Regions from separate parts of the Streptomyces sp. 147326 genome, predicted to be linked through region 2. Evidence: predicted binding sites of a transcription regulator. Region 2 holds the regulator's gene; the other holds the start of a gene.
What was found. Region 2 encodes HspR, which represses chaperone genes until heat shock. Its sites were predicted from a motif close to TTGAGNNNNNNNNNCTCAA; they were not measured.
Positions count from the first base shown of each region.

Region 1: a site for HspR is predicted at 4,890-4,908, ahead of lon (endopeptidase La). Genes of this name have one in related genera too.

Region 1 is NZ_CP134201.1:3,128,670-3,144,325, forward strand. Features, by position in the region: gene RIU97_RS13590 (nitrate- and nitrite sensing domain-containing protein) at 1-611, opposite strand, end outside; gene RIU97_RS13595 (hypothetical protein) at 1,021-1,794, shown strand; gene RIU97_RS13600 (MarR family winged helix-turn-helix transcriptional regulator) at 1,823-2,263, opposite strand; gene lon (endopeptidase La) at 2,471-4,867, opposite strand; gene RIU97_RS13610 (hypothetical protein) at 5,098-5,403, shown strand; gene RIU97_RS13615 (DUF4097 family beta strand repeat-containing protein) at 5,431-6,186, opposite strand; gene RIU97_RS13620 (sulfurtransferase) at 6,295-7,194, opposite strand; gene RIU97_RS13625 (hypothetical protein) at 7,577-8,959, opposite strand; gene RIU97_RS13630 (hypothetical protein) at 8,996-9,538, shown strand; gene RIU97_RS13635 (TetR/AcrR family transcriptional regulator) at 9,564-10,253, opposite strand; gene RIU97_RS13640 (glycoside hydrolase family 3 protein) at 10,401-12,158, shown strand; gene RIU97_RS13645 (response regulator transcription factor) at 12,351-13,091, shown strand; gene RIU97_RS13650 (ATP-binding protein) at 13,088-14,185, shown strand; gene RIU97_RS13655 (multifunctional oxoglutarate decarboxylase/oxoglutarate dehydrogenase thiamine pyrophosphate-binding subunit/dihydrolipoyllysine-residue succinyltransferase subunit) at 14,445-15,656, shown strand, end outside.
Region 2 is NZ_CP134201.1:4,211,326-4,226,981, reverse strand. Features, by position in the region: gene RIU97_RS18955 (Yip1 family protein) at 1-859, opposite strand, end outside; gene RIU97_RS18950 (hypothetical protein) at 1,124-2,149, shown strand; gene RIU97_RS18945 ((Fe-S)-binding protein) at 2,248-4,818, opposite strand; gene RIU97_RS18940 (sugar transferase) at 4,929-5,465, opposite strand; gene dnaK (molecular chaperone DnaK) at 5,682-7,526, shown strand; gene grpE (nucleotide exchange factor GrpE) at 7,526-8,191, shown strand; gene dnaJ (molecular chaperone DnaJ) at 8,231-9,415, shown strand; gene RIU97_RS18920 (heat shock protein transcriptional repressor HspR) at 9,418-9,888, shown strand; gene RIU97_RS18915 (helix-turn-helix transcriptional regulator) at 9,949-11,022, opposite strand; gene RIU97_RS18910 (hypothetical protein) at 11,125-11,385, shown strand; gene RIU97_RS18905 ((2Fe-2S)-binding protein) at 11,415-11,696, shown strand; gene RIU97_RS18900 (pyridoxamine 5'-phosphate oxidase family protein) at 11,831-12,295, opposite strand; gene clpB (ATP-dependent chaperone ClpB) at 12,417-15,002, shown strand; gene RIU97_RS18890 (YbjN domain-containing protein) at 15,113-15,656, shown strand, end outside.

The DNA of each region.
Region 1 (15,656 bases), 1.1 Mb from region 2:
AGCCCGGCGAGCAGCAGTCCGCGGGTGGCCGAGGCCTGTTCCACGGCCTGGCCCAGCGGGGCGAGCGGGCGGGTGGTGGTGAGGGCGGCCTCGGCGCGCGGCGGGGTCAGCTCGGCGAGCCGGTCGCCCGGCGCGAGGAGTTCCGCGATGACGCCGGTGTAGGCCTGGTGGGCGGCGAGGGCGGTGCCCTTGCCGTCGATGGCCTCGGTACGGACGGTCGCGACGCGGGCGAGGGCCATCGCGAGGGGCTCGTCGACCTCGGTGGCGGCCTCGGCGATCTGCCGGTCGGTGCGCAGGATGCGTTCCTGGAGGGCGCCCCTGGCGGCGCCGGGGCGGCCCTTGGCGGCGTACTCGACCACGGCGTCGCGCTCGTCGGCGAGGACGTGCGCGACGGTGAGGATCTGCCCGGTCTGTTCCGCGAGGGTGACCAGCCGCTGGGAGTCGTTCAGCTCCCTCGCGGCGGTGACGACGGCGGGTGTGCCTGCCGCGAGGACGGTGAGGCCGGCGACGGCGACGCCGACGACCAGCCTGCGGCGCACGCGGACGCGGCGTCCTGCGGGGGCCGGGCCGTCGGCGGCGGTGCCGTTCTTCCGAGACCGCTTCTTCTGCACCGGTGCTCGCAATCCTGTACGTGTGCTTGTGCTCGTCTACTCGTGTGGCCGAGGTAACGGCCGGTCAACAAGTAAACGCCCCCTGCCCCCTCGTACCGCCTCAGACCTTTGCAGCGTGTTGGGGAGAGAGCCGCACATCGCCCACCCGGCCACTCGAACGAGTGAACATCACGGATGAGTTGGCAACCAACTCGGGCACCCTGCTCCAGAGCGCCTCCGTGGACAGGTGGTTGAAAGATCGATGCGGGCTTTGGCAGGATGCCCGCCCACATGTCCGCCCGCGCGCCGGCGCCCTGCCCGGGCCCTCCCGGTCCGTGCCCGGAGGGTCCGCGCACGGGCCCGCCCGCCTCCTCCCGCTTTGGTACGGACCTGCGCGTGCGGCGCGGTCCCCGCCCGGCAGAATGGCGGCATGCGCATCGACCTCGCCTCGGCCCCCGGCAGTGAAGAACGCCCCAATGAGGACTGGGTGTCGGCCGCGATCCCCGCCTCGGGCGGCGGTGTCCTGGTCGCCCTGGACGGGGTCACCCCGCCGAGCGGCGAGGACGGCTGCGTGCACGGAGTTCCGTGGTTCGCGGCCCGGCTCGGCGGCCGATTGACCGAACTGTCCGGATCGCGGCGGGACATGACGCTGGACCGGATTCTGGCCGAGTCCGTCCGCGCCACGGCCGAGGCCCACCGCGACACCTGTGACCTTTCTCACGTCCGCACGCCGCAGGCGACGGTCGTCATGGTCCGCTGGGACGAGGCCCACGTGGAGCACCTCGTGCTCTCGGACTCCGTACTGCTCCTCCAGGCGCCCGGGGGCGAGGTGACGGCGGTGCTCGACGACCGGCTGGACCGGGTGCCGCGGGAGGTGCTGCGCTCGGTGGCGGCGACGGACGCGCTGCGGAACGCGGAGGGCGGCTTCTTCACTGCGGCCGCGGACCCGGCGGTGGCGGCCCGGGCGGTGACCGGGCGCACCCCGCGCGGGGAGGTGCGGGCGGTGGCCGCACTCACGGACGGGGCGAGCCGGTGGACGGACACGTTCGGGGAGGGCGACTGGGCCGAGTGCCTGGCGGTGCTGCGGAAGGAGGGCGCGGAGGGCCTGATCGGCCGGGTCCGCGCCATCGAGTGCGACCCGGCCCGGCCGCCGGCCCGGTACAAGCGGCACGACGACGCGTCGGCGGTCTACGCCGAGCTCTAGGACCTGGGCGCGGGCCGGGCGGGTGCCCCTACTCGGCGCCCGCGTTCAGCTGGTTCAGCAGCCGGGCCAGTTCCGCCACCTCGCCGCGGTCCCAGTCGGCGAGCTTGCGCATGTACTGCTCGCGCCGGGCGCCCCGTACCCGCAGGAACCGCTCGCGGCCCTCCTCGGTGAGGCCGACCAGGAAGGCCCGGCCGTCGGCGGGGTCCGGCTCGCGGGCCACCAGGCCCAGGACCTCCAGGGCCCGCAGCTGCCGGCTCATGGTGGCCTTGCCGACCCCGAAGTAGGCGGCGAGCTCGGTGGCCCGCTGCCGGCCGGCCGCCTCCAGGCGTACGAGGAGCCCGTACGCGGCGGGCTCCAGCTCGGGGTGGAGCTCGCGGGCCATCTCGCCGGAGGAGGCGCGGGCACGCCGGAGGAAGACGGACAGCTCCCGCTCCAGGGCAAGGAACTCCTGGTCTTCGCTCCCGTGCACGTCCCGCTCCTTCGATGGTGTGTGGCACCTCGCTGGGTGAGGGGCCAGTATTTCGCAGGGCTCGCGCCGACGGCCCGGGACCCCGCCGGAGCGGGGAGCCGGGCCGTGCGGAGGGAGCGGGGTCGGCACGCACAGGGCGCGTACGGGGCGCGCGCGGAGCGTGAAAGGGTCACTCGGCGGGCGACTTGGCGGGCCGTGCGCCCTCCGTCACGCCGCGGCGGCGACCTCCACCTCCGCCTGGGCCAGGGCGAGCTCCAGCACCTGGCGCACGTCCGTCACCGGGTGCACCTCGAGCCCCTCCAGCACCTCCGCCGGGACGTCGTCCAGGTCGGCCTCGTTCCGCTTCGGGATGATCACGGTGGTCAGCCCGGCCCGGTGCGCGGCCAGCAGCTTCTGCTTCACCCCGCCGATCGGCAGGACCCGCCCGGTCAGCGAGACCTCGCCGGTCATGGCCACGTCGGTGCGCACCTGCCGTCCGGAGAGCAGCGAGGCGAGCGCGGTCGTCATCGTGATGCCGGCGCTCGGGCCGTCCTTGGGCACGGCGCCCGCCGGGAAGTGGATGTGCACGCCGCGGTCCTTCAGGTCGGCGACCGGGAGCTCCAGTTCCGCGCCGTGCGAGCGCAGGAAGCTCAGCGCGATCTGCGCCGACTCCTTCATGACGTCGCCGAGCTGGCCGGTGAGGGTCAGGCCGGCCGCGCCCGTCTCCGGATCGGCCAGCGAGGCCTCCACGAACAGCACGTCGCCGCCCGCGCCGGTCACCGCGAGGCCGGTGGCCACGCCGGGGACCGCGGTGCGCCGCTCGGCCGGGTCCTGGGCGGACTCGGGCACGTGGTGCGGGCGTCCGATCAGCCCGCGCAGGTCGTCGGCGCCGATGCTGAAGGGCAGCTCGCGCTGGCCCAGCTCGTGCTGGGAGGCGACCTTGCGCAGCAGGCGGGCGAGGGACCGCTCCAGGGTGCGGACGCCCGCCTCCCGGGTGTACTCCCCGGCCAGCCTGCGCAGGGCGTCCTCCTCCAGGACCACCTCGTCGTCGCCGAGGCCGGCGCGCTCCAGCTGGCGCGGGAGCAGGTGGTCGCGGGCGATGACGACCTTCTCGTCCTCGGTGTAGCCGTCGAGGCGGACGAGCTCCATCCGGTCGGCCAGCGCCTCCGGGATGGCCTCCAGGACATTGGCGGTGGCCAGGAACACGACGTCGCTCAGGTCGAGCTCCACCTCCAGGTAGTGGTCCCGGAAGGTGTGGTTCTGCGCCGGGTCCAGGACCTCCAGGAGGGCGGCCGCCGGGTCGCCGCGGTAGTCGGAGCCCACCTTGTCGATCTCGTCGAGCAGCACCACCGGGTTCATCGACCCGGCTTCCTTGACGGCCCGGACGATCCGGCCGGGCAGGGCGCCGACGTAGGTCCGGCGGTGGCCGCGGATCTCGGCCTCGTCGCGGACGCCGCCGAGGGCGACGCGCACGAACTTGCGGCCCATGGCGTGGGCGACCGACTCCCCGAGGGAGGTCTTGCCGACGCCGGGCGGCCCGACGAGCGCGAGCACGGCCCCGCCGCGGCGGCCGCCGATGACGCCCATGCCGCGTTCGCTGCGCCGCTTCCTGACGGCGAGGTACTCGGTGATGCGGTCCTTCACGTCGCTCAGGCCGGCGTGCTCGGCGTCCAGCACCGCCCGGGCCCCCTGGATGTCGTACTGGTCCTCGGTGCGCTCGTTCCAGGGCAGTTCCAGCACGGTGTCCAGCCAGGTGCGGATCCAGGACCCCTCCGGGCTCTGGTCGCTGGCCCGCTCCAGCTTCTCGACCTCCTTGAGGGCGGCCTCCCGCACCTTCTCGGGGAGGTCGGCGGCCTCGACGCGGGCCCGGTAGTCGTCGGACTCCTCGCCGTCCTTCTCCCCGTTCAGCTCGCGCAGTTCCTTGCGTACGGCCTCCAGCTGCCGCCGGAGCAGGAACTCCCGCTGCTGCTTGTCGACGCCGTCCTGCACGTCCTTGGCGATGGACTCGGCCACGTCCTGCTCGGCGAGGTGGTCGCTGAGCGCCTTGATCGCGAGCTTGAGGCGGGCGACGGGGTCGGCGGTCTCCAGCAGTTCGACCTTCTGGTCGACCGTCAGGAACGGCGAGTACCCGGAGTTGTCAGCCAGCGCGGACACCCCCTCGATCTGCTGGACCCGGTCCACGACCTGCCAGGCACCGCGCTTCTTGAGCCAGCTGGTGGCGAGCGCCTTGTACTCCTTGACGAGCTCGGCCACGGATCCCGGCAGCGGGTCCGGCACGTGCTCGTCCACGGTCTCGCCCTCGACCCAGAGCGCGGCCCCGGGTCCGGTGGTGCCGGCGCCGATGCGGACCCGGCCGCGGCCGCGGATGAGCGCCCCGGGGTCCCCGTCGGAGAGCCGCCCCACCTGCTCGACCGTCCCGAGCACACCCGTCCCGGCGTACTTCCCGTCGATCCGCGGCACGAGCAGCACCCGCGGCTTCCCGCTGCCCGCCGCGGCCTGGGCCGCCTCGACGGCCCCGCGCACCTCGGCGTCGGACAGGTCCAGCGGAACGACCATTCCGGGCAGCACGACCTCGTCGTCGAGCGGCAGCACGGGCAGGGTGAGTGAGACGGACGTCGAAGCCATGATCTTCCCTCCGGCAGTGAAGTTGAGCTATGCCGACTCAATGCATGTGCGCCCCCCGATGTTCCCCAACCGCCGTTCGCCCGGGGCGAACGCCTCCACGTGGCCATCGGCGCCGCCCCTTCACTGATGGACGCCCTGGAGTGCACGGGCCGTGCCGGCGGCTTAGCGTCGCTGTGCGATACGCGTGCCGTCCGGGCCGCGGCGCGTCCAGGCGGTCGAGAGGAAACTCCATGGCAGTCGTGATGACCTTTTCCTGGCCCGAGATCACACCCGACGTGTACGACGCGGTGCGCAAGAAGGTGCGCTGGGAAGAGGACACACCGGACGGGTGCGTGCTGCACGCCGCCTGGTTCGTCCGCGGCGGCCTCAACGTGATGGACATCTGGGAGTCGGAGGACCACTTCAACCGGTTCATCGAGGCCAGGATCGCCCCCGTGCTCAAGGGCGAACTGGGCGTGGAGAGCGACCCCGAGCCGAAGTTCTACCCCCTGCACCGGCGCTTCGTCGCACCTGGTGTCAGCGGCGGCGGCTCCTGACGTACGCCCTCGGGGCCACGGTCCGCGCTAACTCCGTGCGGAGACCCGGACGTCGCCCGAGGTGGTCTTCGCCGAGAGGCGGGAGGGGGCCGAGGGGTCTGCGGGCAGGGTGATGTCGCGGCCGCCGGAGGTGGTGGAGACGTCGACCCGGTAGGGAGCCGTGGGGACCTTCAGCGTGACGTCGCCCGAGGTGGTCTCGGCCAGCACCGAGGACGGGGCCGCGGTGAAGTCCATGCGGGCGTCGCCCGAGTCCGAGTGCACGTCCGCGCTCGGGCCGGACAGGCCCGCCGCGGTGATGTCGCCCGAGGAGGTACGGATCTTCAGCGGGCCCGCGATGCGCTCGGCCCGGACCTCGCCGGAGTCGGCCTCCACCTCGGCGGCCGCCACGCCCGTGACGGTGATGCGGCCGCTGCTGCTCTCCAGCTTGACCCTGGCCGAGGCCGGGACCTGCAGGCGGTAGTCGATGTAACAGCTGCCGGGGCAGCCGCTGGAGAAGGTGAGCACGCCCGCGCTGACCTGCTGGCCGGGGGTGGGGGCCGTGTCGCCGCGGTAGTGGACGGTGCGGCGGACCGTGACGCCGGGACCCGTCCCCGGGGTGACCTCGATCGAACCCGCCCGGGCATCCGTCACCTCGACCGCAGCGACCGCCTCGGTGACCGTGGCGTCGGCGGTCGCCGTCTTCTTCGGTCCGTCCGAGAAGGAGCAGCCGGCCAGCAGGAATCCGGCCCCGAGGACGGCAACCGCGGTGCGGACGAAGCGGTGTGACGTGGCGTGAGAAGTCATGGACCGATCCTCGCGCGGCGCCGCCGCCCGGCCGATGGGGCCGGTACCCGGACCCCGGGTGGGGTTAACCCCCGCCCGGCCGGCTGCGCGCGGCGTCCTCCCGTGCGCCTACGGGCCGGTCGCGACCGGGCGCAGCGGCGACGGCACGCCCCACTCGCTCCAGGAGCCGTCGTACACGGCCAGCTCCTCGTATCCGGCGAGGTCGGCGCCGAGGGCCAGTACGCAGGCGGTCACCCCGGAGCCGCAGCTGAAGTAGAGGCGTTCGCGCCCGCCCACGACCTCCGTGAAGGCCGCGCGGAGCTCCCCGGCCGGGCGCATCAGGCCGTCGGGGTCCTGGAGCTCGCCGAACGGCAGGTTGACCGCGCCCGGCATGTGCCCGCCGCGCAGGCCCGGGCGGGGCTCGGGGGCGGTACCGGCGAAGCGCCCGCGGGTGCGGGCGTCGACGACGGCCGCGGCCGGATCGGCCAGGGCCGCGGCGACGGCCTCGCCGCCGACCAGCAGCCCGGGACGGGGGCGCGCGGTGAAGGAGCCGCGCGGGCCGTCGTAGGCCGGGCCGGAGTCCTCGACGGGCAGGCCGGCGGCGGTCCAGGCGGGCAGTCCCCCGTCGAGGACGGCGACCCGGTCGAAGCCCATGGCGCGCAGCATCCACCAGGCGCGGGCGCTGGAGTAGATCCCGGCGCCGTCGTAGACGACGACGGTGTCCGAGTCGGAGACCCCGAGCGCCCTCATGGCCTCGGCGAACGCCCGGGCCCCGGGCATGGTGTGCGGGGCGGGGGCCTCGTGGTCGGACAGGGCCCCGTCGAGGTCGAAGGGACGAGCCCCCGGGATCCGGCGCTCCGCACCCCGGTGGGCACCGACGGAAGCATCGAGGACCACCAGCCCGGCCGCCCCGAGCCGCCCGCCCAGCCAGCCCACCCCGACGAGCGCCCCGGGCAGCGGTCCGGCCTTTGGCCCGGGCCTCCGTCCAGCCTCCGCCCCGGCCAGCGCTCCAGACCCCACCCCCGGCATCCGTCCGGCCTCCGCCCCGGGCAGCGCTCCGGCGAGCGCCCCCGGCATCCGTCCGGCCTCCGGCCCCGGCAGCGCTCCGGCGAGCGGTCCCGCCGCCGGTTCACCCTCCGCTCCCGGAGCGGGCTCCTGTGGCGCGGCGTTCTGGGGCGTGGGCATTCGGCACCTCCGGCTGGGCGACGCGGGTCGCCCCATCCTCCTCCGCCGCTCGGGGCACCGGCCGGGCGGGGCGGCGGCAGGCCCCGTGCCGGCGGCGCGCGGACCAGGGCCCCCGCCGGGCCGGGTCAGCGGCGAGCCCCCTGGCACGCTGGCACGGCTCGGGGCGCCAGCCGGGGCAGCGGCGAGCGCCCGGGCGGACTGACACCGGCGGCGCACCCCCGGCAGGTCAGCGGCAAGCGCCCCGGTGGGCGTACACCGCGATGCGGGCTCCGCGGACGGTGGTCATCGAGCACAGTTCGAACCGGGCGGCCAGGGTCTCCCGCTTGGCCGCCTCCCGCGGGTACGGGTCCAGTGGCTGACCGGACGGGTCCAGCAGGGCGATCACCCTCGGTGAGGCGAGCAGGGCCGAGCGGATCCGGTCCGGGGACAGCTCGGTGCCCTGGAGGCTGTGCGAAGCGGCCGGGGTCCGGTCCAGGGCGATGTCGCGCAGTTCCGCGTGGGTCCCGGGCGAGGAGAGCAGCCACTCGCGCCGGCGCGAGGGCATGAACACCACCGCGTCCCCCGGCCGGGCCCGCTCCCGGACCGCGGCGGCCACCGCGAGGACGTCGTCCTTGCGGCTCTCCGGCGTACGGAGCCACACCGACCAGATGCCGAACGGCACGAGCAGCGCCCCGGCCAGCACCCACGGCCACCAGCCGCGGGCCGCCGCCAGCCGGGCACCGGCCAGCAGGGCGGGTCCGGCCAGCGCGTAGAGCACGTACCGGTCGACGTACCAGGGGTGCAGCAGGGAGATCACCATCAGCAGTCCGGGCGGCAGCAGGGTGAGGGGAAGCGCCACCCGTACGAGGTCCTTCGGTGCCCCCCGCGCGAGCAGCAGGGCCGCGCCGCCCACCACCCCGTACGCCGCCCAGTCCTGCCAGCCCGGTCGGCCGAGCCAGCCGAGCTGCTGCTCGGCCTGCCGGGCGCTCACCACGGCCAGCGGCAGCAGGAGGACGGCCACGGCCGCGGCGCTCCACCGCCAGCCGCGCGAGCGCCACGCGGTGAAGGCGTGGGCGAGCAGGGCCAGTACGGCGAACTCGTGCAGCCAGCAGCCGAGCAGCAGCACCACGGTGTACGCCGCCCACCGCTCGCGCAGCATCAGGTACGTCGCCCACACCACGGCGGCCGCGACCAGGGCGTACGAGCGCCCCTCCTGGGCGTACATCTGCACGGGCGGGAGGACGGCGTACACGCAGCCGGCGATCAGCGCGGCCCGCTCCCCCGCCAGCCGGTGGGCGACGGCGGCCACCCCGGCGGCCGCGAGCGCGGTGGCGGCGACGGAGGGCAGGCGCAGCGCCCACAGGCCGCCGTCCCACAGCTGGAAGACCCCGTGCATGAGCAGGTAGTACAGGCCGTGGACGGCGTCGACGCCGCCCAGCAGCTCCCAGATCCCGCCGAGCGGCCGGTGGGCCACCTGCCAGGTGACGGACTCGTCGCGCCACATGCTGCCGTTCCGCTCCAGGCCCCAGAGGCCGAGGACCACGGCGAGCAGCGGCGGCAGCAGTCGCCAGGGGGCGATCCGGCTGATGTCGGCCTCCGTGAGCTGTCGGAACGGGTGTGCGGACTCCATACTCGGGGTTGGACCCGAGTGATTGCGGAGGTGGGTGTGCGCGCCTTACGAGCGGTGGCGGGCCTGATGCTGGGTGCGGCGTTGCTGGCGGGATGCGGACCGTCCGCCTCCGGGGCCGGCGACGACACGCCACCGAAGGCCTCCACGGAGTCGGGTCCGGGCCCGGCCGGAAGTGCCCCCGGCTCCGGAACGGGCCCGGGCCCCACGGCGAGCCCCACGGCCGGCCGGGTCCCCGCCCCCGGCGAGACCCTGGTCCGCGTCACCCGCAGCGGAGGCTTCGCCGGCCAGACCCACACCCTCATCGTCAAGGGCGACGGCTCCTGGACCCTGCTGGACGCCGAGGCGAAGCAGGAGCGCACCGGCACGATGGCCGAGGCCGACCTCGCCACCCTGCGCACCGCCCTCCAGGAGGCGGACTTCGCCCACCTGCCCAGGATCGCCACGGGCGGCCCCACGATCTACGACGGCTACTTCTACGCCTTCGTGCACGGCGGCTTCGAGGTGGCGGGCGACCAGGGCTCCCTGCCGCCCGCCCTGACGAAGGTGGTGGACGCCCTGCCCTCCTTCACGGCGGGCTAGGAAACCGGGCCCAGGACATCCGGGCCTAGGACACGGCCGGGGCCTGGGACACGGCCGTGGCCTGGGCCGGCAGGCCCGTCCCCGCGGCCGAGAGCTCCCGCAGCAGCCGGTCCAGGAAGCCGCGCAGCCGGGCCGGCATGTCCACGTTCCCGGGCGTCAGCACCCACTGGATCTGCAGGCCGTCCATGACGGCGATGATCTCCCGCCCGGCGGCCTCGCAGTCGGCGTCCGGGCGCAGTTCGCCGCGCGCGACGCCCGCCTGCAGCACGTCGACGGTGTGGCCGAGCACCCGGGCGTAGCGCTGCTCGAAGTACGCGTGGGCGGGGTGCCCGGGGTCGGCGGCCTCGCCGACCAGGGTGTTGAACATCCGGACGATGCCCGGCCGGCGTTCGTTGTCCGCGGCGAGGTCCACGAGGGTGGTGAAGTACGCGGCGACCGATGCGGCGGGTTCGCCGAAGCGTCGCTCCACGTCGTGGCGCTCGCTCTGCGCGAGCACCGACAGCAGCAGGTCCTCCTTGCCGTGGAAGTGGTGCAGCAGTCCGCCCTGGGTGATCCCGCAGCCGGCCGAGATCCGGGCCAGCGAGGAGGCGTGGAAGCCCCACTGCGCGAAGTGCTCGACCGCGGTGTCGAGGATCTTCTGCCGGCGGGCGTCGCCCACCGCGTAGGTCCCGCGCCCGGCGCCCTTCGGAGCCGCTCGCCCCGTGTCCCCTGCCATGCGCACCACCCTAGACGCCGCCCCCGTCCGGCCGCCTCCGAGGGTGACCCAGGTCACTTTTCAAAAACCTAGCGGGTACAAGGTTTTCGCCTCTACCGTGACGCCACGCCGCCGATCCGCCCGGTCACGCAGTCCAGGAGCCCCGCCGTGAACGCAATCCCCGAGTACCAGGACGCCTCCCTCCCCGTCGACCGGCGCGTGGCCGATCTGCTTTCCCGGATGACGCTGGAGGAGAAGGCCGGCCAGCTCTTCCACTCGATGCTGATGATGAACGCGGACGGCAGCCCGGTCACCGAGACCGACGGCTCGATGCTCCCCTTCACCACGCCCGAGCTGGTCGAGGACCGCTTCCTGTCGCACTTCAACCTGCTGGGCACCTACGGGGCCTTCGAGATGGCCCGGTGGCAGAACGCCGTCCAGGAGATGGCCGCGGGCACCCGCCTCGGCATCCCGGTCACCCTCTCGACAGACCCGCGCCACGCCTTCACCGACAACATCGGCGCCTCCTTCAACGCCGGCGCCTTCTCCGCCTGGCCGGAGGCCCTGGGCCTGGCCGCGATCGGTGATCCCGAGCTCGTCCACCGGTTCGCCGACACCGTCCGCCGCGAGTACCTCGCCGTCGGCTTCCGCGTCGCCCTGCACCCGCAGATCGACCTGGCCACCGAGCCCCGCTGGGCCCGCCAGACCGGAACCTTCGGCTCCGACGCCGACCTGACCGGCCGGCTCGTCCAGGCGTACGTACGCGGCCTCCAGGGCCCGGCCCTCGGCCCCGGATCGGTGTCCGCCATGGTCAAGCACTTCCCCGGCGGCGGCCCCCAGAAGGACGGCGAGGACCCGCACTTCGCGCACGGCAAGGAGCAGGTCTACCCGGGCGGCATGCGCGAGCACCACCTGGAGCCGTTCAAGGCCGCGATAGCCGCCGGGTGCGCGCAGATGATGCCGTACTACGGCCAGCCGATGGGCACGGACTGGGAGGAGGTCGGCTTCGGCTTCAGCAAGGGCGTGGTCACCGGCCTGCTCCGGGAGGAGCTCGGCTTCGACGGCATCGTCTGCACCGACTGGGGGCTCCTCAACGACGCGACGATCTTCGGGCAGGTGCATCCGGCGCGCGCCTGGGGCGTGGAGCACCTGAGCGTGGCCGAGCGGGCGGCCCGCGCCCTGGAGGCCGGCTGCGACCAGTTCGGCGGCGAGCAGTGTCCGGAGGTCGTCGTGGAGCTGGTCCGCTCGGGCCGCGTCGCCGAGTCCCGGATCGACGAGTCCGTACGCCGGCTGCTGCGCGAGAAGTTCACGCTCGGCCTGTTCGAGGACCCGTACGTGGATCCGGACGCGGCGGCCGGGACCGTGGGCCGGGCCGACTTCGCGGCCCTGGGCGACGCGGCCCAGCGCCGCTCCCTGACGGTCCTCACCAATCCGGGCGGCCGGCTGCCGCTGCGCGGGCGGCCGAGGCTGTACGTGCGGGGCGTGGACGAGGCGGTGGCCGCCGGGTACGGCGAGGTGGTCGACGGACCGGCCGACGCGGACCTGGCCGTCCTGCGCCTGCGGACCCCGTACGAGCCCCGGGAGAACCTCTTCGAGTCCTTCTTCCACTCGGGCTCGCTGGCCTTCCCCGAACCGGAGCTGGCCGAGATCCTGGCCCTCCTGGACCGGGTCCCGACCCTGGTCTGCATCAACCTGGAGCGGGCCGCCGTCATCCCGGAGATCGCCGAACGCGCGGCCGCCCTGATCGCCGACTACGGCGCCTCGGACGCCGCCCTGCTGGACGTGGCCTTCGGCCGCGCCGTTCCCGAGGGGCGCCTCCCCTTCGAGCTCCCGCGCTCGATGGAAGCGGTCGCGGCCTCCCGTCCCGATGTGCCGAACGACACCCACGACCCGGTCTTCCCGCACGGGCACGGACTGACCCTGTAGAGGGCCGCAGACGGCGGGGCACCTGACCGGTCCCGCCCGCCGGGTGCCGGTCCCGTGGGGGGTCCGGCACCCGGTACATATCATTCCGCTTACGCTGCTCCAGCACATATGCCATGTCCGAACCCCACGTAGCCGCAGGCCGGTGCCTCCTCTACGCTGCACCCCATTCACGCGGGATCTTCAGGGGCGGACATGGAACAGACACACACCACACACAACGGCGCCGCGGCGACACCCGGCGCCCAGCGGCGTGTGCTCGTCGTCGAGGACGACCACACCATCGCCGAGGCCATCGCGGCCCGCCTGCGCGCCGAGGGCTTCCAGGTGCAGACGGCTGCGGACGGCCCTGCCGCCGTCGCCGCGGCCGAGAGCTGGCTGCCGGAGCTGCTGGTCCTGGACGTCATGCTGCCCGGCTTCGACGGGCTGGAGGTCTGCCGCCGGGTCCAGGCGCAGCGGCCGGTCCCGGTGCTGATGCTCACCGCGCGGGACGACGAGACCGACCTGCTGGTGGGGCTCGGGGTCGGCGCGGACGACTACATGACGAAGCCGTTCTCGATGCGCGAGCTGGCCGCACGGGTCCACGTGCTGCTGCGCCGGGTGGAGCGGGCCACGATCGCCGCGCACACCCCGCGCGGGGCCACCCTGCGCCTGGGCGATCTGGAGATCGACCACGCGCAGCGCCGGGTCCGGGTGCAGTCCGAGGACGTGCACCTGACGCCGACCGAGTTCGACCTGCTGGTGTGCCTGGCCGGGACCCCGCGGGCGGTGCTCTCCCGGGAGCAGCTGCTGGCCGAGGTGTGGGACTGGGCCGACGCGTCCGGGACCCGTACGGTCGACAGCCACATCAAGGCCCTGCGGCGCAAGATCGGCGCGGAGCGGATCCGTACGGTCCACGGCGTCGGGTACGCCCTGGAGACCCCGGCCCAGCCGTGAGCGGCCCGCGGACCGGACCGAGGCAGCGGCCCGCCGGGGGCCTGCGGCCCTTCTCGCCGTTCTCGATCAAGACCAAGCTGGGCACGCTCGTGGTGGTCTCGGTCTTCATCACGACCGGCCTGCTGCTGGTGGCCCTGCGCACCGACACCGAGCTGCGCTTCATCACGGTCTTCTCGGTGATCGCCTCGATGCTGATCACGCAGTTCGTGGCGCACAGCCTGACGGCCCCGCTGGACGACATGACGACGGTGGCCCGGGCGATATCCCACGGCGACTACACCCGGCGGGTGCGCGGGGCGGGGCGCCGCGACGAGCTGGGCGACCTGGCTTCCACCATCAACCTGATGGCGGACGACCTGGAGGCCGTGGACCGGCACCGCAAGGAGCTGGTCGCCAACGTCTCGCACGAGCTGCGCACGCCGATCGCCGCGCTGCGGGCCGTGCTGGAGAACGTGGTGGACGGGGTCTCGGCCGCCGATCCCGAGACCATGCGCACGATGCTGAAGCAGACCGAGCGCCTCGGCGGGCTCGTGGAGACCCTGCTGGACCTGTCCCGGGTGGACAACGGCGTGGTCCCGCTGCGCGCCCGCCGCTTCGAGGTGTGGCCGTACCTGTCGGGGGTGCTGAAGGAGTCGCAGCTGGCGGCCGCCGGCCGGCCCGGGCTGCTCTCCGGCTCCGGCGGGCACACCCGCAACGACGTGCACCTGCACCTGGACGTCTTCCCGCCCGAGCTGTGGGCGTACGCGGACAACGAGCGCCTGCACCAGGTCGTGGCGAACCTGATCGACAACGCGGTCAAGCACAGTCCCCCGCACGGCCGGGTCACGGTCCGCGCGCGGGCCGGTGAGGCGCCCGGTGGCCTGGTCCTGGAAGTGCGCGACGAAGGCCCCGGCATCCCGGAGGCGGAGCGCCACCGGGTCTTCGAGCGGTTCAACCGGGGCAGCGCCCGCGGAGGAGACGGCGGCACCGGACTGGGGCTGGCGATCGCCCGCTGGGCCGTGGAGCTGCACGGCGGGCGGATCGGAGTGGCCGAATCGTCACGCGGCTGCCGCATCCTTGTCACGCTTCCGGGCAGCTCGCAGGCTCCGTGTTGACGTAGGGTTCGAGTGGGAAGGACATGATCTCGGCCACACGTACCCGGGGTCCGTCAGGGGTGCGAAGCCAAGGGGGCCGCAACCTCGGTGCCCCCTACCCGAACCACACTTGTTTCCCGCCATTCCAAGCGGTGAAACCCGCCGTTCGATGTGACCTGCGCGACGGATGTCCCGCCCGGTCTGCATCTCACGGTCCAGGAGGCGTAGCCTTTATTCCCGCTGTCCATACCTTGTGAAGCGGAAGAGGGCGGTTGCCGCCGTGTCGCCACAGTCCCCCAGTAACTCGAGCACCACGACCGAAGCAGCAGAGGGCGGGAAGAACCCTGCCTCAGGCTTCGGTGCCAATGAGTGGCTCGTCGACGAGATCTATCAGCAGTACCTCCAGGACCCGAACTCGGTCGACCGGGCCTGGTGGGACTTCTTCGCCGACTACAAGCCGGGGGGCGTCGCCGCTCCGGTGAAGTCCGACGGTGCGGAGAAGCCCACGACGACGACGGACGGCGCCTCCGCACAGGCCGCCACCACCGTCGCCCAGGCCCCGCAGGTCGCCGACGCCGCCACGGGGGCGGCGAGCGCCGCGCCCGCGACCGCCGCCCCGGTTCCCGCGCCCACGCCTGTGTCAGCTCCTGCCCCTGCTCCTGCCACCCCCTCTGGTGCCCCTGCTGTGACTGTCACCTCCCAGGCCCCGGCCGCCGCACCGGCCGCGCCCGCCCCCGCCGTAGCCGCCCAGAAGGCCGCGCCCGCCACCGAGGCCCCCGCGGGCCCCGAGCTGGTGACGCTCCGCGGCCCGTCGGCTGCCGTAGCCAAGAACATGAACGCCTCCCTGGAAGTGCCGACGGCCACGTCCGTCCGCGCCGTCCCGGTGAAGCTGCTGTTCGACAACCGCATCGTCATCAACAACCACCTCAAGCGCGCCCGGGGCGGGAAGATCTCCTTCACGCACCTGATCGGCTACGCGATGGTGCAGGCGATCAAGGCCATGCCGGGCATGAACTACTCCTTCGCGGAGAAGGACGGCAAGCCGACCCTGGTCAAGCCGGAGCACATCAACTTCGGTCTCGCGATCGACCTGGTGAAGCCCAACGGCGACCGCCAGCTCGTCGTCGCCGGCATCAAGAAGGCCGAGACCCTCAACTTCTTCGAGTTCTGGCAGGCCTACGAGGACATCGTCCGCCGCGCCCGCGTCGGCAAGCTGACGATGGACGACTTCACCGGTGTGACGGTCTCCCTGACCAACCCCGGCGGCCTGGGCACCGTGCACTCCGTGCCCCGCCTGATGCCCGGACAGTCGGTCATCATGGGCGTCGGCTCCATGGACTACCCCGCCGAGTTCCAGGGCACCTCGCAGGACACCCTGAACAAGCTGGGCATCTCCAAGGTCATGACCCTGACCTCGACCTACGACCACCGGGTCATCCAGGGCGCGGCCTCCGGCGAGTTCCTGCGCATCGTCGCGAACCTGCTGCTCGGC
Region 2 (15,656 bases):
GCAGGTCGTGCGACTTGCTGACCAGCGAGGTGAAGAGCGCTCCGGCCGCCACCCAGGTGGCCCAGCCGAGGATCTGCACGACCATGTTGTCGCCGCCGAGGAACACCGCGAACAGCAGGCGCGGCGCGTCCGTGATGGACATGATCAGCATGGACAGGCCCACCGTCGGCTGCCACGTGCCGTCGCCGCCCAGCTGACGCGCCAGCGTGTGGGTGACCGCGCCCAGGATCAGACCGCAGATGACGAAGGCCACGCCGGCGGAGAGGACGATCGGGACGGCCTTCGACAGGGTCGCGTTGATCACGTCCTCGCGGGCGTCGTCGAGGCCGAAGACCGCGAGGAGACCGTAGAGGAAGGTCACGATCAGCGCGGGACCCCAGACGGAGTAGTCGCGCATCTGCAGGAAGGTCTGGCCCGGCCGCGTCACGATGCCGCGCAGGAGCTCCTTCCACGGCAGCCGCGGCCCGGCCGGCGCGGCCGCGGCCGCACCCGCCTGGTAGGTCGCGCCCTGGCCGTACGGGTCCTCCCCGACCGCGAAGACCTGGGTGTGCCCCGGGTTGTCGTTGGTGTAGCCACCGCCGCCACCGTGACCGCCGCCCCCGGGGCCTCCGTGGCCGTACGGGGGCTGCTGCTGCGGGTGCGGCGGCTGCTGTCCGTACGGGTCGAAGTACTCCGGCTCGCCGTGGCCCCCGCCGCCCGGCTGCGGCCACTGCTGCTGCGGAGGTGGGCCTCCGGCGGGAGGGTAGGGCTGCTGGCCGTAGGGCGGCGGTTGCTGCCGGCCGTACGACTGCTGCTGCTGCGGGGGTTGTTGCGGAGTGCGGTTGTTGTCCCGGCCGCGTCCGATCCTGAATCCAGCCACGTGATCGAACGTACCTGGTCCCGCGGACTCCGGTGGACGGTCGCCCGGATAACGCACCCTTTGCGGCTGACCTGTGACATCCCCTAGGGGTACCCCGAGGGCCCTACCGAGTGTCCGGTTTACGTGGCTGCGCCACAGTCTGCGGCTCTCTGTTACGTTGCCGACGGAATATGCATATATCGGGCCCGTAGCTTCGTGTTCGTCGCCGCCCCGCAGCACGAACGAGTACGTACGTACGCACGAGCACGAGGAAGAGCCCACACCATGCGCAGCACCCGCCGAACCACCCGCCGAACCACCCTCCGTACCGCCGCCGTCGTCACCGGCGCGGCCGCCGTCCTGGCCCTCCCCGTCGGGTCCGCCTTCGCGGATTCGCCGGACGTCCCGGAGCCGGAGGTACTGCCGGGCATCGAGCGGCCGTCGGTCGACCCGTCGGTGGAACCGCCCGTGGTGCCGCCCGTTGCGCCCTCCGTCGACCCGTCCGTGCCGCCGACGCCGCGGCCCACGCCTGCGCCCGCCAAGCCGAAGCCGGGCGTCCGGGCGTACGTCACCACCGTGAAGCTGGCGGACGGCTCCGTCGCCAAGGTCTACAAGATCGGCGACAACCACTTCGAGGCGGACGTCTTCGCCGGCCCGACCAAGCTGGACACGCTGGTCAGCAAGGGCGGGGCCGCGGCGTACGGGCAGAACAACGGCCTGCACGTCGTGCTCCAGCCGAACGGCACCGTGACCTCGTGGATCGAGGGCGCGCCGAAGCCGAACCCGAAGCCGAAGCCGGACGTCGAGCAGGACGTGAAGAAGGACGTGAAGCCGGAGGTCAGGAAGGAGAGCTCGGTGCGCGTCACCCTGCCCGACGGGCGGATCGCGAAGCTGGTCGACGGCGCGAACGGCAAGCGCGTCGAGATCTCCGTGCCGAACGGCCATGCCCTGGGCACGATCGACCTGAAGCGTCCGAGCACGCAGAACGACGGCTGGACGTACAAGCTCGTCCAGGACGGCAAGCGCGTGAAGTTCGTCGTCATCGACGGCAAGGGCGGCGGGAACAGCTGGGTGTACGACTTCAGCGGCCGGCTGATCGAGAAGTACACGGTCGACCCGGTGAAGAAGGACGTGAAGCGGGACGTCAAGGTCGTTCCGAAGGGCGGCGTGAAGGCCGGTGCGGAGGGGGTCGCCCCGTCGGAGGGCGCGGCGCCGGTGCTGGTCGCCGCGGGCGGCAGCATGGCCTCTGCGGGCGCGGCCGGGCTCGGCTTCGCCCTGCTGAGGCGCCGCCGTACGGGGGGCGAGGGCTGAGCCCCGCCGCTCCGCTTCCTGAACGCCGGAACGGCCGGCCCCTGGAGTGGGGACCGGCCGTTCCGTTCAGCGTTTCGTTCCGCTGGTGCGGGCCGGCGCTACTTGGCGTCCTCGGGCTTGGCCTCCGCGGCTGCCTCTGCCTCGGGCTCCGCAACGGGCTCCGCCCCGGCCTTGGCCTCGGCCTCCGGCTCGGCCTCGGCTTCCGCCGCACCCTCCGGCTCGGCCTCGGCCTCGGCCTCCGGCTCGGCCTTCTCCTCTGCCTCGGCCTCAGCCTTGGCCTTCGCCTCCGCAGCAGCCTTCGCCTCCGCAGCAGCCTTCGCCTCGGCCTCAGCCTTGGCCTTCGCCTCGGCCTCCGCCTTCGCGGCGGCAGCGGCCTCGGCCTCCGCCTCGGCCTCCGCCGCGGCAGCCGCCTCGGCTTCCGCCTCCGCCGCCGCGGCCGCGAGCTCCGCCTCCGTGGGGCCGGGCGTCTTGACCGACTCCAGCAGCAGCTGCGCCACGTCGACGACCTGCACGGACTCCTTCGCCTTGCCGTCGTTCTTCTTGCCGTTGACCGAGTCGGTCAGCATGACGAGGCAGAACGGGCAGGCGGTGGAGACGATGTCGGGGTTCAGGGACAGGGCCTCGTCGACACGCTCATTGTTGATGCGCTTGCCGATCCGCTCCTCCATCCACATCCGCGCGCCACCGGCGCCACAGCAGAAGCCCCGCTCCTTGTGGCGGTGCATCTCCTGCTGGCGCAGCCCCGGCACGGCCGACATGATCTCGCGCGGCGGCGTGTAGATCTTGTTGTGCCGGCCCAGGTAGCAGGGGTCGTGGTACGTGATCAGGCCGTCCACCGGCGTGACCGGCGTCAGCCGGCCCTCGTCGATCAGGTGCTGCAGCAGCTGCGTGTGGTGGATGACCTCGTACTCGCCGCCCAGCTGCGGGTACTCGTTCGCGATGGTGTTGAAGCAGTGCGGGCAGGTCGAGACGATCCGCTTCGCCGACTTCGGCTTCTTCGTCTCCGGGTCGTCGTCGTCCTCGCCGAACGCCATGTTCAGCATGGCGACGTTCTCCTGGCCCAGCTGCTGGAACAGCGGCTCGTTGCCCAGGCGGCGCGGCGAGTCACCGGTGCACTTCTCGTCGCCGCCCATGATCGCGAACTTGACGCCCGCGATGTTCAGCAGCTCCGCGAAGGCCTTCGTGGTCTTCTTGGCCCGGTCCTCCAGCGCGCCGGCGCAGCCGACCCAGTAGAGGTAGTCGAACTCGGAGAGGTCCTCCGCGTCCTTGCCGATGATCGGGACCTCGAAGTCCACCTCCTTGGTCCACTCGACGCGCTGCTTCTTCGCCAGGCCCCAGGGGTTGCCCTTCTTCTCCAGGTTCTTGAGCATCGTGCCCGCCTCGGACGGGAACGCGCTCTCGATCATCACCTGGTAGCGGCGCATGTCGACGATGTGGTCGATGTGCTCGATGTCGACCGGGCACTGCTCCACGCACGCACCGCAGGTCGTGCAGGACCACAGCACGTCCGGGTCGATGACGCCGTTCTCCTCGACGGTGCCGATCAGCGGGCGCTCGGCCTCCGCGATGGCCGCGGCCGGGACGTCCTTCAGCTGCTCGGCCGTGGCCTTCTCGTTGCCCTCCATGTCCTTGCCGCCGCCGGCGAGCAGGTACGGGGCCTTGGCGTGCGCGTGGTCGCGCAGCGACATGATGAGGAGCTTCGGGGAGAGCGGCTTGCCCGTGTTCCAGGCCGGGCACTGCGACTGGCAGCGACCGCACTCCGTACACGTGGAGAAGTCGAGGATGCCCTTCCAGGAGAACTGCTCGACCTGGGAGACGCCGAAGACGTCGTCCTCGCCCGGGTCCTCGAAGTCGATGACCTTGCCGCCGCTGGTCATCGGCTGGAGCGCGCCGAGCGCGACCGCGCCGTCCGCGTTCCGCTTGAACCAGATGTTCGGGAAGCCGAGGAAGCGGTGCCAGGCGACACCCATGTTGGTGTTGAGCGAGACGACGATCATCCAGATCAGCGAGGTGCCGATCTTGATCATCGCGGTGAAGTAGATGGCGTTCTGCAGCGCGCTCGCAGAGAGCCCCTTGAAGGCCAGGACCAGCGGGTACGAGACGAAGTACGCCGGCTCGTACGAGTCCACGTGGTGGATCGCGCCCTCGAGGCCGCGCAGGCACAGGATCGCGAGGCCGATGGTGAGGATGATGTATTCGACGAAGTACGCCTGCCAGGCCTTCGAGCCGGTGAAGCGCGACTTGCGGCCGGCCCGCGAGGGCAGGCTGAGCAGTCGGATCGCCATCAGGATGACGATGCCGACGACCGTCATCAAGCCGATGAACTCGATGTAGAGCTCGAACGGCAGGAAGCCGCCGACGATCGGCAGCGTCCAGTCGGCCTGGAACAGCTGGCCGTACGCCTGCGCGAGGGTGGGCGGCAGCGTCAGGAAGCCGATCGCGACGAACCAGTGCGCGAAGCCGACGATGCCCCAGCGGTTCATCCGGCTGTGCCCGAGGAACTCCCGGACGAGGGTGAGGGTTCGGGCCTTTGGGTCGTCCGTGCGGCTGCCGGCCGGCACGGCCTGGCCGAGCTTCACGAAACGGTAGATCTGCGCCACGGCTCGGGCGAGCAGCGCGACGCCGACCACGGTCAGGACCAGCGACACGATGATCGCGGCGAGTTGCATGGGAAGGCTCCTCGGGCGGCACTTACTAAGCGGTAACTTATGAAGTCAAGGCTTGAGGTTACCCATTCCCGACGCCGCAATGTAGCCGAGCGTGCGGTGATCTGTGTCGCTCAGGCGAGCCTTTGTCTGTAGGCCGCCCGCGGGGTCTGCGCAAGGATCGCGAGGTCCATCCCGAGCCAGTGGTTCTCCACATAATGCCGGTCCAGCAGAACCATCTCCTCCCAGGGGAGGTCCGAGCGCGCGCTCACTTGCCACAATCCGGTCATTCCGGGGCGCACGAACAGCCGGTCGGGGCGGTCCGTACGGGCTTCCGGGCGCGGCCCGACCAGCGACATCTCACCGCGGAGCACGTTGATCAGCTGGGGGAGCCCGTCGAGGGCGCAGCGGTCCAGGGCCGTGCCGAGCCGGCCCGTGCCGTCGGTGCGGAGCCGCCACGTGCGGAACGGCCTCCCGGCCAGGCCGGCGGCGGGCTCCCGCACGAAGGGGCGGCCGCCCTGGGTCGCGCACAGCAGCGCGGCTGCCGGGGCCAGGGCCGGTGCGAGCAGGGTCAGCAGGATCGCCGCTCCGACGAGGTCGACCACCCTTTTCGCCGGCGGGGCCGTGGGTACGCGGACCCGTAGCCGGGGGGCGGTGAGTGTGAGCGGCACGCCAGCACGTTGCCGCATGCCTCCGGCGGTCTTGCGGTGGCGCGCGGCCACGGTGACCCGTTCGGCCCCGGCTCCGCCATTCCTCAGCCCCCTCCGGCAGGGTTGCGCGTAAGCGGCAGCTAAAGGTTGAGCCGACCCGACTCAGCTCTGTTGACGCCAGCGCAGCGATACGGCATGGTTGAGTCTGTTCCACTCAAGTCAGCTGGAGGAATTGAAATGGCACGTGCGGTCGGCATCGACCTGGGCACCACTAACTCCGTCGTCAGCGTTCTGGAAGGCGGCGAGCCCACCGTCATCACCAACGCCGAGGGCGCCAGGACCACGCCGTCCGTCGTCGCCTTCGCCAAGAACGGCGAGGTCCTCGTCGGCGAGGTGGCCAAGCGCCAGGCGGTCACGAACGTGGACCGGACCATCCGCTCCGTCAAGCGCCACATGGGCACTGACTGGAAGATCAACCTGGATGGCAAGGACTTCAACCCGCAGCAGATGAGCGCCTTCATCCTGCAGAAGCTGAAGCGCGACGCCGAGGCGTACCTGGGCGAGAAGGTCACGGACGCGGTCATCACCGTCCCGGCCTACTTCAACGACTCCGAGCGTCAGGCGACGAAGGAGGCCGGTGAGATCGCGGGTCTGAACGTCCTGCGCATCGTCAACGAGCCGACCGCCGCCGCCCTGGCCTACGGTCTCGACAAGGACGACCAGACCATTCTCGTCTTCGACCTCGGTGGCGGCACCTTCGACGTGTCGCTCCTGGAGATCGGCGACGGCGTCGTCGAGGTCAAGGCCACCAACGGTGACAACCACCTCGGTGGCGACGACTGGGACCAGCGCGTCGTCGACTACCTGGTGAAGCAGTTCGCCAACGGCCACGGCGTCGACCTGTCCAAGGACAAGATGGCGCTCCAGCGTCTGCGCGAGGCCGCCGAGAAGGCGAAGATCGAGCTGTCCTCCTCCACGGAGACCACGATCAACCTGCCCTACATCACGGCTTCCGCCGAGGGCCCGCTGCACCTGGACGAGAAGCTCACGCGCGCCCAGTTCCAGCAGCTGACCGCGGACCTGCTCGACCGCTGCAAGACCCCGTTCCACAACGTCATCAAGGACGCCGGCATCGCGCTGTCCGAGATCGACCACGTGGTCCTGGTCGGCGGCTCCACCCGCATGCCGGCCGTCGCCGAGCTCGTCAAGGAGCTCACCGGCGGTCAGGACGCCAACAAGGGCGTCAACCCGGACGAGGTCGTCGCCATCGGCGCCACCCTCCAGGCCGGTGTGCTCAAGGGTGAGGTCAAGGACGTCCTGCTCCTCGACGTGACCCCGCTGTCCCTCGGCATCGAGACCAAGGGCGGCATCATGACCAAGCTCATCGAGCGCAACACCACGATCCCGACCAAGCGGTCCGAGATCTTCACGACGGCCGAGGACAACCAGCCGTCCGTGCAGATCCAGGTCTACCAGGGCGAGCGCGAGATCGCGGCGTACAACAAGAAGCTCGGCATGTTCGAGCTGACCGGCCTGCCGCCGGCCCCGCGTGGCGTCCCGCAGATCGAGGTCTCCTTCGACATCGACGCGAACGGCATCATGCACGTCACGGCCAAGGACCTCGGCACGGGCAAGGAGCAGAAGATGACCGTCACCGGCGGCTCTTCGCTCGGCAAGGACGAGGTCGACCGCATGCGCCAGGAGGCGGAGCAGTACGCGGACGAGGACCTCCGTCGCAAGGAGGCGGCCGAGTCCCGCAACCAGGGCGAGCAGCTCGTCTACCAGACGGAGAAGTTCGTCAAGGACAACGAGGACAAGGTCCCGGCCGACGTCAAGACCGAGGTCGAGGCCGCCGTCTCCGAGCTGAAGGAGACCCTCAAGGGCGAGGACACGGCCGAGATCCGCACCGCGACCGAGAAGCTCGCCGCGGTCAGCCAGAAGCTCGGCCAGGCCATCTACGCCGACGCCCAGGCCGCTCAGGGCGCCGCCGGTGCCGAGGGTGCCCAGCAGGCCAAGGCCGACGACGACGTCGTGGACGCCGAGATCGTCGACGACGAGAAGCCGAAGGGTGGCGCTGCCTGATGTCGGAGGAGACCCCGGGTTTTGACGAGAAGCCCGAAGTCCCCGTCGACGGCACGCCCGACGAGCCGAAGGCCGCCGACTCCGCCAAGGAGGAGGCGGCGGCCCCGGCCGGGGACGCAGCACAGGATGCAGCGCTGCTGGCGCAGCTGGACCAGGCCCGTACGGCGCTCTCCGAGCGCACCGCGGACCTCCAGCGGCTGCAGGCGGAGTACCAGAACTACCGCCGCCGGGTGGAGCGGGACCGGATCACCGTCAAGGAGATCGCGGTCGCGTCCCTCCTGACGGAGCTCCTCCCGACCCTGGACGACATCGGCCGGGCGCGGGAGCATGGCGAGCTGGTCGGCGGCTTCAAGTCGGTGGCCGAATCGCTGGAGACGGTGGCCGCCAAGATGGGGCTGCAGCAGTTCGGCAAGGAGGGCGAGCCCTTCGACCCGACGATCCACGAGGCCCTGATGCACTCGTACGCGCCGGATGTCACCGAGGACACCTGCGTGGCGATCCTGCAGCCGGGGTACCGGATCGGCGAGCGTACGATCCGTCCCGCACGGGTCGCGGTGGCCGAGCCCCAGCCGGGCGCGGCCCCCAAGTCCTCCGGTTCCGACGCAGCGGTCGCGGAGGGCGAAGCGCCGGAGGGCTTGGACGCGGATGCCCCCGACGAGGGCTGATGCACCACACGTAGAGGTACGAGAGGAGGGACACCGGGGATGAGCACGAAGGACTTCGTCGAGAAGGACTACTACAAGGTCCTCGGTGTCCCGAAGGACGCCACCGAGGCCGAGATCAAGAAGGCGTACCGGAAGCTCGCGCGCGAGTTCCACCCGGACGCCAACAAGGGCGACGCCTCGGCCGAGGCGCGCTTCAAGGAGATCTCCGAGGCGAACGACATCCTCGGCGACCCGAAGAAGCGCAAGGAGTACGACGAGGCGCGCGCCCTGTTCGGCAACGGTGGCTTCCGCCCCGGTCCGGGCGGGGGCGGCGGCTCGTTCAACTTCGACCTGGGCGACCTCTTCGGCGGCACCCAGCAGGGCGGCGGTCAGGCCGGCGGCTTCGGCGGCGGCCTGGGCGACGTCTTCGGCGGCCTCTTCAACCGCGGCACCGGCCCGGGTGCGGGCACCCGTACCCAGCCGCGCCGCGGCCAGGACATCGAGTCGGAGGTCACCCTCTCCTTCACGGAGGCGGTGGACGGGGCCACGGTCCCGCTCCGGATGTCCTCCCAGGCACCCTGCAAGGCCTGTTCGGGCACCGGCGACAAGAACGGCACGCCCCGCGTGTGCCCGACCTGCGTCGGCACCGGCCAGGTCTCGCGGGGCAGCGGCGGTGGCTTCTCGCTGACCGACCCCTGCGCGGACTGCAAGGGCCGCGGCCTGATCGCGGAGACCCCCTGCGACGTCTGCAAGGGCAGCGGCCGGGCCCGTTCCTCGCGCACCATGCAGGTCCGGATCCCCGCGGGCGTCTCCAACGGCCAGCGGATCCGGCTGCGCGGCAAGGGCGCGCCGGGCGAGCGCGGCGGTCCCGCCGGTGACCTCTACGTGGTCGTGCACGTCGATTCGCACCCGGTGTTCGGCCGCAAGGACGACAATCTGACGGTGACCGTGCCGGTGACGTTCGCGGAGGCGGCGCTGGGTGCCGACGTCAAGGTCCCGACCTTGAACGGCCCCTCGGTGACGCTGAAGCTGCCGCCGGGCACCCCCAACGGACGGACCATGCGGGCCCGCGGCAAGGGGGCGGTCCGCAAGGACGGCACCCGCGGCGACCTGCTGGTGACGGTGGAGGTCGCGGTCCCGACCGAGCTGTCGGACAAGGCCCGTGAGGCGCTGGAGATGTACCGCGAGGCGACGGAGTCCGAGGACCCGCGCTCCGCGCTGTTCGAGTCCGCGAAGGGAGCATGAGCATGGACGGCCGCCGACGACAGTCCTCCCGCTTGGGCGGGGGCTACCAACTCACCGACGAGACCCCGGTCTACGTGATCTCGGTGGCCGCCCAGCTCTCGGGTCTGCACCCGCAGACCCTGCGCCAGTACGACCGTCTCGGCCTGGTCTCCCCGGACCGTACGGCCGGCCGCGGCCGGCGCTACTCGGCCCGCGACATCGAACTGCTCCGCACGGTGCAGGCGCTGTCCCAGGACGAGGGCATCAACCTGGCGGGCATCAAGCGGATCATCGAACTGGAGAACCAGGTCGCCGCGCTCCAGCAGCGCGTGGCCGAGCTCGCCGCGGCGGTGGACGGTGCGGCCGCCACGCTGCAGGCCCGCGAGGCCCAGGTGCACGCCTCGTACCGGCGCGACCTGGTCAAGTACCAGCCCCCGCAGCCGGGCAGTGCCCTGGTCGTCTGGCGACCCAGCCCCAAGCGGCCGATGGACTGACCGCGGTCCCTCTTGCGCACGTTCAGGCTCCGCCCCTCCAGGGCGGGGCCTGACGGCTTTCTAGAGGCCTTCCCGGTCCTCGTCGGGGTCCTGGTCCAGGTCCCCGTCGCAGTCCCGGTCCGGGGCGGTGGGCCGGCCCAGGATGCCCGACTGGGCGATGAGGTAGCCGAGCTGGGCGCGGCTGCCGCTGCCGAGGGTCGTGGCGAGCTTGGCGATGTGGGCCCGGCAGGTGCGGACGTTCATGCCGAGGCGGCGGGCGATGGCCTCGTCGACGTGGCCCTCGATGAGGAGCTGCGCGATGGTCCGCTGCACGCCGGAGATCCCGCCGGGGGTCCTCCGGTAGGTCACTTCCTCCTGGAGGGGCACGGCGCGGTGCCACAACTGCTCGAACACCTTGATGAGGTAGTCGACGAGGCCGGGGTGGCGCAGTTCCAGTGCGACCCGGCGGTCGTCGCTCACCGGGATGAAGGCGACCGTGCGGTCGAAGATGATGAGGCGCTCTATCAGCTCTTCCAGCGTGCGGATCTCCACCTTGCCCGTGGAGATGCGGTCCACGTAGGCGAGCGTGCCCTGGCTGTGCCGTGCGGTGTGCTGGTAGAGGGTCCGTATGCTGACCCCGCGGTCGATCAGCGGCTGGTCGCGTTCCAGGGCCTGCGTGAGGGCCTCGGAGGGCCGGGCCCCGCCCGGCTGTACCGTCAGCACCTCGGTGTGGCATTCGGCCGTCGCGAGGTTGAGGGCGGCGTTGATCCGCTCGAAGCCCTCCAGCACGGTGATGGCATGGGTGTTGGCCGGGCTCTGCGCGCTGATGGCCAGGAAAGGCTCGAAAGTGTCGGTGAGATCTACAGCGCTGCGCCGGCGGTCCTGGATCTCACGTTCAATCGGATGGAGCCGTTGAGCCAAAGCGACGGACGGGGGAACCGGACGCAGTTGGTTCGCGTCATCCGGGTCGGGCTGCAGAAGAGCGAATTCAAGCAGGCAGGGGGCGTTCTGGATCTCGCCCCGGGCGATCCGGCCGGTACTCAGCGCGGTCGCGTAGAGCCGCGTTCCCTCGGCGCACATGGACGTGACGGGGTGGGGATGTGTCGCCATTGTCTCGTTTCGCGTCAAATCTCCACCCCCCAGGGTCCTGAACATGCAAGAACATGATGCATCGTCCCTGTGGCATTGACGTGCCTGAATGAGCCATCGTCTGACACGCGGGGGAGAGGATTCCATCAAGTGAGGACGAAGCCGACCATGTTCAAGAGAATGCTTCGCTCGGTGCTTGCCATAGGTTTCTCCGCCGTTGCGGTTTTTGGGGCAGTCAGCGCCGTCGAAAGTGACGCGGGGAGCGCTAGGGGCGGTCAGGGCACCAGCCTGACGAGCACGGAGTTCGACACCGGCTGGACCACGGCTCCCGTGGGTAAGTACGCCGACACCGGCTGGACCAGCGGCCGGCTGGGTGGAGAGGGTGGCGATACAGGCTGGACCGAGGTTCCTGTGACGGTGTCCGCGTGACCCCCGACGATCGCGGTTTCCGCCGCGAGATGGCATCCGCCTACCGCTCGGGGTGGCAGTTCATCGATCTCGCCACGGCCATCCCCCACGCTGGCGATTCGTTGATGGTCACTCTGTTCGGCCAACCGATCGTCGTCGTGCGCGAGGAGGACGAGGACGTACGTGCCTACCGGTGCCTGCGCCGCCCGCGCGGCGCGCCGCAGCCCGTCCGCTGCGAGGTGCGCTACGGAATGGTCTTCGTCAATCTCGATCAGCGCGACCACCAGCTCTTCGAACCCGATATCACCACCGCCACCCCCCGCAGTGCCTGAAGCGATTCCCCCGTCGTTGCAGATCGCTCAGGCGCTACCCCCACACAACGGCGCCATCGTGGACCTGACCACGATGGCGCCGTTGTGATGCCCGCGTCCAGTGCCTGAACCGGACAAGATGAAGGATCAACGGCTCACGCGCGCCCCATGGCCCGGTCCAGGGTGATCTCGATGACCACGCGGTCGGGATTGGGCGACGGCGTCCGGCCGTACCGCTGCGCGTAGCGCGCCACGGCGTCGGCGACCGACGTCTCGTCCGTACGGATCACCGCGCGCCCTTCGAGGGTGGCCCAGCGGCGCCCTTCCATCTGGCAGACCGCCACCCGGGCTCCGCCCGCCGGCTCCGCCTGCGCCGGAACCCCCTGCGCCGGAACCCCCTGCGCCGACTCCGCCGACGGCTGCGCCGCGAGGACGTTGCGCACCTTCTTGCTGTGCTTGTTGCTGATCACCCGTGCCAGCCCGGCCTCCGGGTCGTACGTCACGCCCACCGGCACCACGTGGGGCGTGCCGTCGGGGCGCGGGGTGGTCAGCGTGCAGACGTGCCGCTCCCGCCAGAAGGCGAGGTACTCGGGCGTCGGGTTGAGTACGTCATGGGACATGGGCCGAAGGGTACGGGCCGATGGTGTCCTCACTTGCCTTGAGTGGAATAGACTCAACTTTGCATAGGTTGTCTCTGTCAGATTCGTCGGATTTACCCTTTGGGGAGAGGAGAAGACAGCAGTGGACGCCGAGCTGACCAACAAGAGCCGGGACGCGCTGAACGCGGCCACCAGCAGGGCCGTCACGGACGGCCACGCCGACCTGACCCCCGCGCACCTGCTGCTGGCCCTGCTCGCCGGCGAGGACAACGAGAACGTCACCGACCTGCTGGCCGCCACCGAGGCCGACCAGGCCGAGGTGCGGGCCGGTGCGGAGCGGCTGCTGGCCGCCCTGCCCAGCGTCACCGGCTCCACGGTCGCGCCCCCGCAGCCCACCCGCGACCTGCTCGCCGTACTCGCCGAGGCCGACGCGCAGGCGGGCAGGCTCGGCGACGAGTACCTCTCCGCCGAACACCTGCTCATCGCCATCGCCGCCAAGGGCGGCGCGGCGGCTGAGGTCCTTTCCGCCCAGGGCGCGAGCGCGAAGAAGCTGCTGGCCGCCTTCGAGAACGCACGAGGAGGACGGCGGGTGACCACCCCCGACCCCGAGGGTCAGTACAAGGCCCTGGAGAAGTTCGGCACGGACTTCACGGCGGCCGCGCGCGAGGGCAAGCTCGACCCGGTCATCGGCCGCGACCACGAGATCCGCCGCGTCGTGCAGGTGCTCTCGCGCCGCACGAAGAACAACCCGGTGCTCATCGGCGAGCCCGGCGTCGGCAAGACGGCCGTCGTCGAGGGCCTGGCCCAGCGCATCGTCAAGGGCGACGTCCCCGAGTCCCTGAAGAACAAGCGCCTGGTCTCCCTGGACCTCGGCGCGATGGTCGCCGGCGCCAAGTACCGCGGCGAGTTCGAGGAGCGCCTGAAGACCGTACTCGCGGAGATCAAGTCCAGCGACGGGCAGATCATCACCTTCATCGACGAGCTGCACACGGTCGTCGGCGCGGGCGCCGGCGGCGACTCCGCCATGGACGCGGGCAACATGCTCAAGCCCATGCTGGCCCGCGGCGAACTGCGCATGGTCGGCGCGACCACCCTCGACGAGTACCGCGAGCGCATCGAGAAGGACCCGGCGCTGGAGCGGCGCTTCCAGCAGGTGCTGGTCGCCGAGCCGTCCGTCGAGGACACCATCGCCATCCTGCGCGGGCTCAAGGGCCGCTACGAGGCCCACCACAAGGTCGTCATCAACGACAGCGCCCTCGTCGCCGCCGCGACCCTCTCCGACCGGTACATCACCTCCCGCTTCCTCCCCGACAAGGCCATCGACCTCGTCGACGAGGCCGCGTCCCGGCTGCGCATGGAGATCGACTCCTCCCCCCTGGAGATCGACGAGCTCCAGCGCTCCGTGGACCGGCTGCGCATGGAGGAGCTGGCGCTGAAGAACGAGTCCGACCCGGCCTCGGTGGAGCGCCTCGAGAAGATCCGCAAGGACCTCGCGGACAAGGAGGAGGACCTGCGGGGCCTGACCGCCCGCTGGGAGAAGGAGAAGCAGTCCCTCAACCGGGTCGGCGAGCTCAAGGAGCGCCTGGACGACCTGCGCGGCCAGGCCGAGCGCGCCCAGCGCGACGGGGACTTCGACACCGCCTCCAAGCTGCTCTACGGGGAGATCCCGACCCTGGAGCGCGAGCTGGCGGAGGCCACCGAGGCCGAGGCCGAGGCGTCCAAGGGGACGATGGTCAAGGACGAGGTGGGCCCGGACGACATCGCGGACGTGGTCGGCGCCTGGACGGGCATCCCGGCGGGCCGTCTGCTGGAGGGCGAGACCCAGAAGCTGCTCCGCATGGAGGACGAGCTGGGCCGCCGCCTGATCGGCCAGGGCGAGGCCGTACGAGCCGTCTCGGACGCCGTGCGCCGCACCCGCGCCGGCATCGCCGACCCCGACCGCCCGACCGGCTCCTTCCTCTTCCTCGGCCCGACGGGCGTGGGCAAGACGGAGCTGGCCAAGGCCCTCGCCGACTTCCTCTTCGACGACGAGCGGGCCATGATCCGCATCGACATGTCGGAGTACGGCGAGAAGCACAGCGTGGCCCGCCTCGTCGGCGCCCCGCCCGGCTACGTCGGCTACGAGGAGGGCGGTCAGCTGACGGAGGCCGTGCGCCGCCGCCCGTACAGCGTGGTGCTCCTGGACGAGGTGGAGAAGGCCCACCCCGAGGTCTTCGACATCCTGCTCCAGGTCCTGGACGACGGCCGCCTCACGGACGGCCAGGGCCGGACCGTGGACTTCCGCAACACCATCCTGATCCTGACCTCGAACCTGGGCAGCCAGTTCCTCATGGATCCGCTCACCCCGGCGGAGGACAAGAAGCAGAAGGTCCTGGAGGTGGTCAGGGCGAGCTTCAAGCCGGAGTTCCTGAACCGCCTGGACGACCTGGTGGTCTTCTCCGCCCTGACCGGCGACGAGCTCGCGCACATCGCCGAGCTGCAGATCGGCCGCCTGGCCAAGCGCCTGGCCGACCGGCGCCTCACCCTGGACGTCACGCCCGAGGCCCTGGCCTGGCTGGCGGTCAAGGGCAACGACCCGGCGTACGGCGCCCGGCCGCTGCGCCGCCTGATCCAGACGGCGATCGGCGACCGGCTGGCCAAGGAGATCCTCTCGGGCGAGGTCCGCGACGGCGACACCGTACGGGTCGACGTGGCGGGCGAGGACCTGCTGGTCGGCAAGGCGCTCTGACCCGGCCGGGCGGACCCGTGTCCGCCCGCAGCGGATCGGCGCTGCGGGGCTGGACACGGGGTAGGCGGGATGGGGGAGGATGCATGTATCCGCACGAAGGGAAAAACACGGTGAGCATCGACCCGGCCTCGATTCCGAACTTCGGAGGGCAGCAGCCCGATCCGCAGGCCACAGGACCGGCGGGCCCCGTCGTCCCCGACCAGGATCTGGTCAAGCAGCTGCTGGAGCAGATGGAGCTCAAGTACGTCGTCGACGACGAGGGTGACCTCGCGGCGCCGTGGGAGGAGTTCCGCACGTACTTCATGTTCCGCGGCGAGGACGAGCAGCAGGTTTTCTCGGTGCGGACCTTCTACGACCGTCCGCACAAGATCGACGAGAAGCCCCAGCTTCTCGAGTCGATCGACGACTGGAACCGCCGCACCCTGTGGCCGAAGGTCTACAGCCACACGCACGACGACGGCTCGGTCCGCCTGATCGGTGAGGCGCAGATGCTGATCGGCACCGGCGTCAACCTGGAGCACTTCGTGTCCTCCACGGTCAGCTGGGTCCGCGCCTCCATCGAGTTCGACAAGTGGCTCGTCGAGCAGCTCGGCCTGGAGAAGGACATCGACTCCACCGACGGCGAGAACGACGGCGAAGGCGAAGGCGAAGGCG